2 regions of the Aquitalea aquatilis genome follow, and region 2 is predicted to be linked to the other one. Evidence: predicted binding sites of a transcription regulator. Region 2 holds the regulator's gene; the other holds the start of a gene.

Region 1 (4,414 bases), 1.1 Mb from region 2:
CACAGCAAGAAGCCGCTGCCAAACGCCATGGCCAGTAGCAGCGCCCGGCGGGCTGCGTGTTGCCGGTCCTCGGCAAACCGTTTCACCGCTGCCACCATGCAGGCGCTGCCGGCAATCAGCAACAGGGTATTGAGGGTGGGCAGCAGCAAGGCCAGATGCGACTGCCCCTCGGCAAACAAGGCCGGCTGCTGCCGGCGGTACACGCCGTACACCAGGAAAAACACGCCAAACACCGCCAGCTCCGCCAGGATGAAAAACCACATGGCCAGATCACCCGGTATATGGGGCTCTGGCACATGGCGCGCTGGCTGCACCTCGGTCAACTCCAGACTTTGTTCACTCATGCCGGTCTCCAAAATCAAAGAGGCGGCCCGCAAGCCGCCTCATTTCCGTTACGCTCAGCCGCTAATCAGCTTTCGCGTTTGCCGGTGACAAAAAAACTGGTGACATACATCATCAGGCCAGTGAAGAAACACAGACCAAAGCCGAAACGTGCCCAGTACATCGGCATGATGTGCTGCTGGGTTTCCATGAAGGACAGCGGCGAGGCCGACAGGCGCTGCAGCGATACCTGGGTCACCGCGGCGGCAGTCAGCGACAGGGTGATCCCCACGATGGACAGCGTCATCACCCAGAAAGCGGTCTTTTCCAGCTTTTGTGCTGCTGCACTATTGGCTTCACGACCACGCAACAGCGGCATGGTGTAGGAAATCATGGTCAGCACCACCATGGCATACGCACCATAGAAAGCCATGTGACCGTGTGCGGCAGTCAGCTGGGTGCCGTGAGTGTAGTAGTTCACCACCGACAGCGTACCCAGGAAACCCCATACCCCGGCACCAAGGAAGGACATCACCCCCGTACCCAGCGCCCACAGCGTGGCGGCCTGGTTCGGATGCTCACGCCGACGCCGCTTGACCATATTGAAGGCGAACACCGTCATCATGAAGAAGGGAACCGGCTCCAGTGCCGAGAAGATGGACCCCAGCAGCTGCCAGTAACCCGGCGTACCAATCCAGAAATAATGGTGACCAGTACCAATGATGCCGGTGATCAGGGTCATGGCAATGATCAGGTACAGCCATTTTTCGATGATTTCACGGTCGACCCCGGTCACCTTCACCAGCACGAAGGCCAGCATGGCACCCATGATCAGTTCCCATACGCCTTCCACCCACAGATGCACCACCCACCACCAGAAATACTTGTCCAGCACCAGGTTGTTCGGGTTCACAAAGGAGAACAGGAAGAAAATCGCCAGCCCCCACAGCCCCAGCATCATCACGATGCTGATGCTGGTCTTGCGACCGGACAGCAGGGTCATGGACAGGTTGAACAGGAAGGACAAGGCCACCAGCACGATGCCTACCTTGGTGATCAGCGGCTGCTCCAGGTAGCCGCGCCCCATGGTGGGCAGCAGGTCGTTACCGGTCAGGTGGGCCAGCACGTTATATGGCAAACCCAGATAGCCCAGGATGGTCAGCGCACCCGCCACCAGGAACACCCAGAAGGTGATGATGGCCAGCTTCGGGCTGTACAGCTCCCGTTCGCACTCTTCCGGAATCAGGAAATAACCCGCCCCCATGAAGCCGAACAGCAGCCAGACAATCAGCAGATTGGTATGCACCATGCGTGCAGTGCCAAACGGAATGGCGGGAAACAGGAAGTCGCCCTTGAAATACTGCAGGCCGATGATCAGGCCAAACAGGATCTGGCCGATGAACAGGCCGATGGCCGCCACAAAATAGGGTTTGGCCACCGCTTGCGAGCGGTATTTTATCTGGTCATTCACGGCCGCCTTGCTGGCTGGCAGTGGTGCCACGGTTGCATTACTCATGTATTTTCTCCGGAAGCAATTGATCGTGTTGCTGATCAGCCTTCGATATTGGGCGGCCAGTTATTGGTATTGATCTGCGAGCTGTATTTCAGGAATGCCACCAGATCATCCAGCTGGGCATCGTTCAGGTTGAACTGCGGCATCTGGCGACGACCCGGTACATTGGTCGGCATCGCCTTCATCCAGCCCTTGATGAATTCCGGACCACGGCGCACATAGACATTGCCCAGCTCCGGAGCGAAGAAAGCCCCCTCGCCAATCAGCGTGTGGCAACCGGCGCAGTTGCGTGTCTCCCAGATTTTCTTGCCGCGCACGGCGGCGTCGGTCAACTGGGCCTTGGCGTTATGGCTGGGCACCGCCATGGTGGTATCCACGGTCAGCCCCAGGAAAATCAGGAAAAAGAAAACCGACCCACCGTAAAAGATGTTGCGGGCCGTCGATTTGGTGAAGCTCGCGCTCATCACGTCCTCCTCAATTGCGTGTACCGGCAAGCCCGATACCTGCGGCGAAATGTACGGTTTTGGACATCCCGATAGCATTGATTCGAATCAACGATTTCCAGCCCCCTCTCTTCCTACACTGGCAACATCACCCCAAGGCCCAGCCAGAGGAGCCGGTATGAACAGCCCGCATCAAGTCCTGCACACGCCCCCTGTTCCGCCAGAAAAACCAGTCATTCCCGGCAGTGAATTCCGGCCGGGCAGCGTCGCCCTGGTAGGGGCAGGGCCGGGCGCGGCCGACCTGCTCACCCTGCGCGCGCTGCAACGCCTGCAACAGGCCGATGTCGTGCTGTACGACCATTTGCTGGACAGCAGCATTCTTGAACTGGCACCGGCCGCAGCCGAACGCATCTGCGTGGGCAAGCGCGCCAGCCGCCACACCCTGCCGCAAGCAGACATCAACCAGTTGCTGGTGAGCCTTGCCCGGCAGGGCTGGCGCGTGGTGCGGCTAAAGGGGGGCGATCCGCTGCTGTTCGGCCGTGGTGGCGAAGAGATGGAAGCACTGGCCGCCGCCGGCATTCCCTGTGAAGTGGTTCCCGGCATCAGCGCCGCGCTGGGGGCTGCCGCCAGCGCAGGCCTGCCCTTGACCCATCGCGACTATGCCCAGGGCTGTAGCTTTGTCACCGGCCATCGCCGCCAGGGACAACAAACGCTAGACTGGCCACGTCACTGCACGCCCGAGCAGACCATCGTGGTTTACATGGGGCTGGGTGAAGCCGCCAGCATCGCCAGCCAGTTGATGGCGCATGGCCGGGCGGCCGATACGCCGGTCGCCGTGGTGGAAAATGCCTGCTCCACTCGACAGCGCTGCCTGTGCGGCAGCTTGCAGAACCTGGCCACCCTGATCGAACAGGAAGGCATCAGCGCCCCGGCACTGCTGGTGATCGGGCAGATTGTCACCCTGCATCAAAAACTGCAGGCCAGCACGGCACAGCCGCTTGCAGCGACAAGTTCTTGATCCGCGTCATTCAAACGGACAGCCGCAGCACCGCATACTGCGGCTTTACTGATCGCCCAGCCTCACAGGACACCCCCCATGAACGCCATAGCCTGTCTGACCCAGCAGCATCGTGACTGCGACGCCATTCTTGCCCAAGCCGAACAGGCCGTACGACACGGTGACTGGACGAGCGCCGGGCAGACCTGCCTGCGCCTGACCGCCGAGCTGGAACAACACTTTCAGCTGGAAGAACAGCAGCTGTTCCCGGCTTTCGAGGCAGCCACCGGCATGCTGAACGGGCCCACGGCGGTGATGCGCAACGAACATCAGGAAATCCGCCTGCTGCTGCAAGACATGGACGACGCGCTGCATGCCACGGATGCCACGGCATGGCTGGGCCACGCCGAAACCCTGCTCATCCTCACCCAGCAGCACAATATGAAAGAAGAAAACATCCTCTATCCCATGTGCCGCCAGCACATTGCCGGCTTTGAGCAAATGGTGACGGCGGGAGCCAGCGCATGAGCCCGGTCGACCTGCGCCACCTCGCGCCCCCCGGGCCGATGGAAATCATTCTGGATGCCGCCGAGCAGCTGCAAGACCAGCAAACCCTGGCCTGGATTCTGCCGCACCACCCCACACCGCTGCTGCCGCTGCTCACCGCGCAAGGCATTGACTACCGCTTTGAACTGTCCGGCGATGGCGGGGTGATTCTGTTCATCAGCAAAGCATGAGCCAGGCCTGGCTTTCCTACGACGACGCACCACCCTTCTGGCTGCCCGCCAGTTTTTTTGGCGCAGCCATGCTGTGGCTGCTGACCCTGGGATGCTTGCTGCTGCCCGCAGACATGCTGGCCGCCAACCGCTATCACCCACAGCTGCTCGCCCTTACCCATGCCTTGGGCCTGGGCGTGCTGGGCAACATCATGAGCGGTGCCCTGCTGCAAATGCTGGCGGTGGCCAGCGGTGTAGCGACACGGCACGCAGGCCGCCTGTTGCTGGGCATTTTCCTGCCCTGGCAGGCGGGAACGGCCTTGCTGGTGGGCGGCTTTTTGCATGGTTTCTCCCCACTCGCCCTGCAGGCGGCTGCAGTCCTGCTGTGCGCGGCCATCATCCGCCTGGCCTGGCACGGCCTGTA
Region 2 (4,414 bases):
CTATCGAGGAAGTTGAACAGTGCAACCGCCTGGTGACCATTCCGGGTAATCCGGATTACTTCTCGCTCAATCTGGCGATGGCAGTGCAGGTGATGACCTACGAGCTGTTCAGCCATACCGAGGTCGATGTGGAGTACCTGCGGCCGGAGAGCGAAACCGCCAGCCTCGGCGAGGTGGAAGGCTTCTGCCAGCATCTGGACCAGACCATGGGTGCCATCGGCTATTACCGTCGCCGCAACAGCGAACGCCTGATGCGCCGCATGCGTGCGCTATTCAATCGCTCCGGCATGTTGCGTGACGAGGTCGATATCCTGCGTGGCCTGATGAAACAGATCCAGCGCGTGGCAGATGGCCATGAGCACGACGGCGAGGCCTGAGCGCGGCTTTCATCTCCCTTACACGCAGCCGGCGCTGCGTGATCTGGCTTTTCTGCTGACCTCTCCTGCGCCCTGGGATAGTGGCCGCAATCTGTCGCCCGCGCAGTTGCTGGGCCCACAGGGCCATGCCTTGCTGGCGGAGCTGGAGGAAAATCCGGCACCGCTCTCACACTGGCTGGCGCAACAGCCTTGCCAGCGGCTTGGCCACTATGCCGAACGCCTGCTGGCTTTCTGGTTCCAGCTGGCTCCGCATATCGAACTGGTGGCGGCCAATGTGCCGGTGCGTGAGGCCGGTGGCCGCACCATCGGCGAATTCGATTTCCTGATCCGGCTGGATGGTGTGCCACTGCACGTGGAAACCGCCAGCAAATTCTATCTGCAGCTGGGACATGGCGCGGACACTCTGGTCGGTCCCAGCCTGCGCGACGCCTGGCCGCTCAAGGCCGCCAAATTACAGGAACAACTGCAACTGGCCCGTCATCCTGCGGCGGCCCGTGTCTTGCCGCCCGGTTTTGCCGGCTGTGCCAGTGCCGCGCGGCTGGCCGGCTGGTTCTTCTATGCCGGTACGCCAGCTGTCCCGGCTGCGCCATTGGCGCCGGAGCAACTGCAAGGCTGGATCAGTCCTTTGCAGCAGCCCTGGCCAAGCTTTTCCAGCGGAGGGCGCTGGATATGGCTATCGCGGCTGGGCTGGCTGGCCCCGGCGCGGGTAGAGCAGGGCATGGTGCGTGAGCAGGATAGCCTGCGCCAAGAGCTGTTGCAGGCGGCGGTACCACAGCTGGTGGCCGAATTGCTGCCGGTGGGGGATGGTTACTGGGAGGAAGTGGCTCGCGGCTTTGTGGTGCCGCCGGGCTGGCCGCAGCAGGACCGATTACAGGCCTTGCTGGCCACTATTGATGGCAGGCCCGCTCCATGAAACGGTTGTTGATTATCTACGCCAGCCAGACTGGCCACACCTTGCAATTGATCGATGCCTTCTGTCAGCCGCTGTTGCCGCTGTGCGCAGAACTCCACATCAGCCGCCTGCCAGCCGCGGAGGCAGGACTGGATGATTTGCTGGCTGCTGATGCCATCGTGCTGGCAACGCCGGAGAACTTTGGCTATATGGCGGGTAAAGTGAAGGATTTTTTTGATCGCACCTATTACCCGGCACAGGGGAAGACCGAGGGTCTGCCCTATCTGATGCTGGTGTCGGCAGGTACGGATGGTCTGGGAGCGATCCAGGCCATGCGCCGCATTGCCTGCGGTTATGGCTGGAAGGAAGTCTTGCCGCCCTTGCTGGCGCAGGGCGAGATATTGCCGCAGCATCGGGAGCAGGCCATGGAGCGGGGCGAGATGCTGGCCGCAGGCATGCTGGTGGGGCGCTGGTAGGGCAGGGCGGGCGGCTTAGCCGACCGGACTAGGTCTTCAGACGAATGGTCGGCCGTGCCAGTAATGCGCAAGATGCAAAAACACCGCAGGCTGCCGGCAAGCAGGGCTGCGGTGTTTCTGGTTGGCTGCTGCTTCAGACGCCGTTGGCGTGGGTGCAGCCGGCAATCAGGTCTTTCAGTGCGTCGGCCTTGATCAGCTGGATGTGCTTGTGATCGACACTCAGCCAGCCCTGCTGCTGGAACTTGGACAGCGTACGGCTGACCGTTTCCAGTTTCAGGCCGAGGAAGCTGCCGATTTCCTCACGGCTCATGCGTAGGATGAAGTCATTGGCAGCAAAGCCGCGTGTGGACAGACGCTGCGACAGGTTGAGCAGGAAGGCCGCCAGGCGTTCTTCCGCTTTCATATTGCCCAGGAGCAGCATGACGTTCTGATCGCGCACGATTTCGCGGCTCATCAGCCGGAAAAAGTGGTGCTGCAGGCTGGGAATATCGCGCCCCAGGCTTTCCATGCGATTGAAGGGCAGCTCGCAGACTTCGCTGTCTTCCAGGGCGATGGCGTCGCAGCCATGCACATTGGAAGAAATGCCATCGAGGCCCATCAGTTCGCCGGACATCAAAAAGCCGGTGACCTGTTCGCGACCGTCCTGGCTGGCGACGCTGGTTTTGAAGAAACCAGTACGCACTGCGAACAGGGACTTGAAGCCCTCGCCGCTGCGGAACAGGTACTCGCCGCGCTTGAGGCGGCGGCTCTGACGGATCACGGCGTCCAGCTGCGTCATTTCGTCGCGGTTCAACCCGATGGGCAGGCAGAGTTCGCGCAGGCTGCAGTTGGAGCAGGACACCTTCAGTGCGTGAATAGTGTGTTGGTTTTGGTCAGACATCGAGTGTTTTGTACAACCCTGTAAAGAAGCTTGACCCTTGTCAAAGCGGAATTCACACGTTTTCCGCAAATTTACCAGTCCACCTGACGTTTGACTATCAATACCCGACGACATGCACACCACCCATCCGTTTTCGCCCACCCACTGTGAGTTCGACCGAGCGTTGATCGAACGTCTTGATGGCTCTGGCCCAAGATACACTTCTTACCCGACGGCCGACCGCTTTACGCCGGCGTTTGGCGAGAAGGACTATAAACACTGGCTGAAGCAACGCCACCTTGGCATGCATCAGAACGCAATATCATTGTACGTTCATATACCGTTCTGCAACACGGTATGTTACTACTGCGGCTGCAACAAGATCATCACCAAAGACAAAAGCCGCGCTGATCGCTACCTCGACTATCTGGAAAAAGAGATCAAGCTGGTGGCCGCCTCACTGGGCTGTCGCGAAAAGCTGATCCAGCTGCATTTTGGTGGTGGTACGCCCACCTTCCTGTCCGATGAACAGCTGGACCGGCTGATGGGCATGCTGCGCACTCACTTCGAATTTTTGCCGGAGGGAGAATATTCCATCGAGATCGATCCGCGCAAGGTGGGTCGCGAGACCGTGCACCATCTGGCAGGTCTGGGCTTTAACCGCATGAGCGTGGGCATCCAGGATTTCGACCCGCAGGTGCAGCAGGCGGTTAATCGCGTGCAGAGCGAAGCCGAGACGCTGGAAGTGATCGATGCCGCCCGCGAAGCGGGTTTCAAGTCGGTCAGTGTCGACCTGATCTACGGCCTGCCGCTGCAGACGCGCGCATCGCTGAAAGCCACGCTGGACAAGGTGATTGCCATCAGTCCGGACCGGCTGGCGCTGTACAACTATGCTCATTTGCCCACGGTGTTCATGCCGCAGCGGCGCATCAACGAAGCGGATCTGCCGACGGCCAGCACCAAGCTGGATATCCTGCAGGATGCGGTAAAAAGCCTGGCGGATGCCGGCTATGTATTTATCGGTATGGACCACTTTGCCAAGCCGGAAGACGACCTGGCCATCGCCTTGCGCCAGGCCCGCCTGCAGCGCAATTTCCAGGGCTATTCCACCCATGCCGACTGCGACATGATCGGTCTTGGTGTCTCGTCCATCGGCAAGGTCGGCCCCTGTTACAGCCAGAATGAGAAGGACCTGGACAGCTATTACGCCGCGCTGGATGAGGGCCGTTTGCCGGTGATGCGCGGCATGGTGCTGGATCAGGACGACATCCTGCGCCGTGGCATCATCCAGGCGCTGATGTGCCGCTTCTCGCTGTCGGTGGAGGCCATCGAGCAGGTGCATGGCATCAATTTCGCTGAATATTTTGCTGAGGAACTGCCGGCCATCCGCGAATATCACAAGCTGGGCTTGCTGACTTTTGACGGTGATTTCCTGATGGTGGAGCCGAAAGGCCGCTTCCTGATCCGCAATATCGCCATGCTGTTCGACCGCCACTTGCGCGAGCGTGAAACCAAGGCGCGTTATTCCAAGACGATTTGACACCCGCAGTGCTGTTTTTTCCAAGGGAAAACCCTGAAAAAAACCGCGAAAAAAAGCCCGCTTGCTGCGGGCTTTTTGTTTGAAAAGTGATGGTTTTTTACAACAGTTTGCCGTGCTTGGATCAACCTTCCGTGGCGTTGTCCGGCAAGGGGAAGGGTTTTTGCTGCCGATGCAGCCGGATAATCGCCTCGCCGGTGGGGCTGGCGACGATATCGCGCAGGGTATAACCATCCAGCACGGTGAAAAAGGCTTGTAGGCCGACATCCAGCG

The links. Region 2 encodes FNR, which switches genes on or off when oxygen is low (the NO sensors DNR and NnrR bind a similar motif). Its sites were predicted from a motif close to TTGATNNNNATCAA; they were not measured.
Region 1: cobA (uroporphyrinogen-III C-methyltransferase) is a predicted target of FNR. The motif match lies at 2,376-2,389, and genes of this name have one in related genera.

The regions. Positions count from the first base shown of each region.
Region 1 is NZ_CP039731.1:3,711,706-3,716,119, forward strand. It holds gene FAZ30_RS17355 (cytochrome c oxidase subunit 3) at 1-344, opposite strand, end outside; gene FAZ30_RS17360 (cbb3-type cytochrome c oxidase subunit I) at 410-1,837, opposite strand; gene FAZ30_RS17365 (c-type cytochrome) at 1,873-2,298, opposite strand; gene cobA (uroporphyrinogen-III C-methyltransferase) at 2,456-3,295, shown strand; gene FAZ30_RS17375 (hemerythrin domain-containing protein) at 3,374-3,802, shown strand; gene FAZ30_RS17380 (DUF2249 domain-containing protein) at 3,799-4,011, shown strand; gene FAZ30_RS17385 (hypothetical protein) at 4,008-4,414, shown strand, end outside.
Region 2 is NZ_CP039731.1:418,769-423,182, reverse strand. It holds gene FAZ30_RS02005 (RNA methyltransferase) at 1-377, shown strand, start outside; gene FAZ30_RS02000 (DUF1853 family protein) at 355-1,290, shown strand; gene FAZ30_RS01995 (flavodoxin family protein) at 1,287-1,745, shown strand; gene fnr (fumarate/nitrate reduction transcriptional regulator Fnr) at 1,879-2,625, opposite strand; gene hemN (oxygen-independent coproporphyrinogen III oxidase) at 2,738-4,144, shown strand; gene FAZ30_RS01980 (RrF2 family transcriptional regulator) at 4,266-4,414, opposite strand, start outside.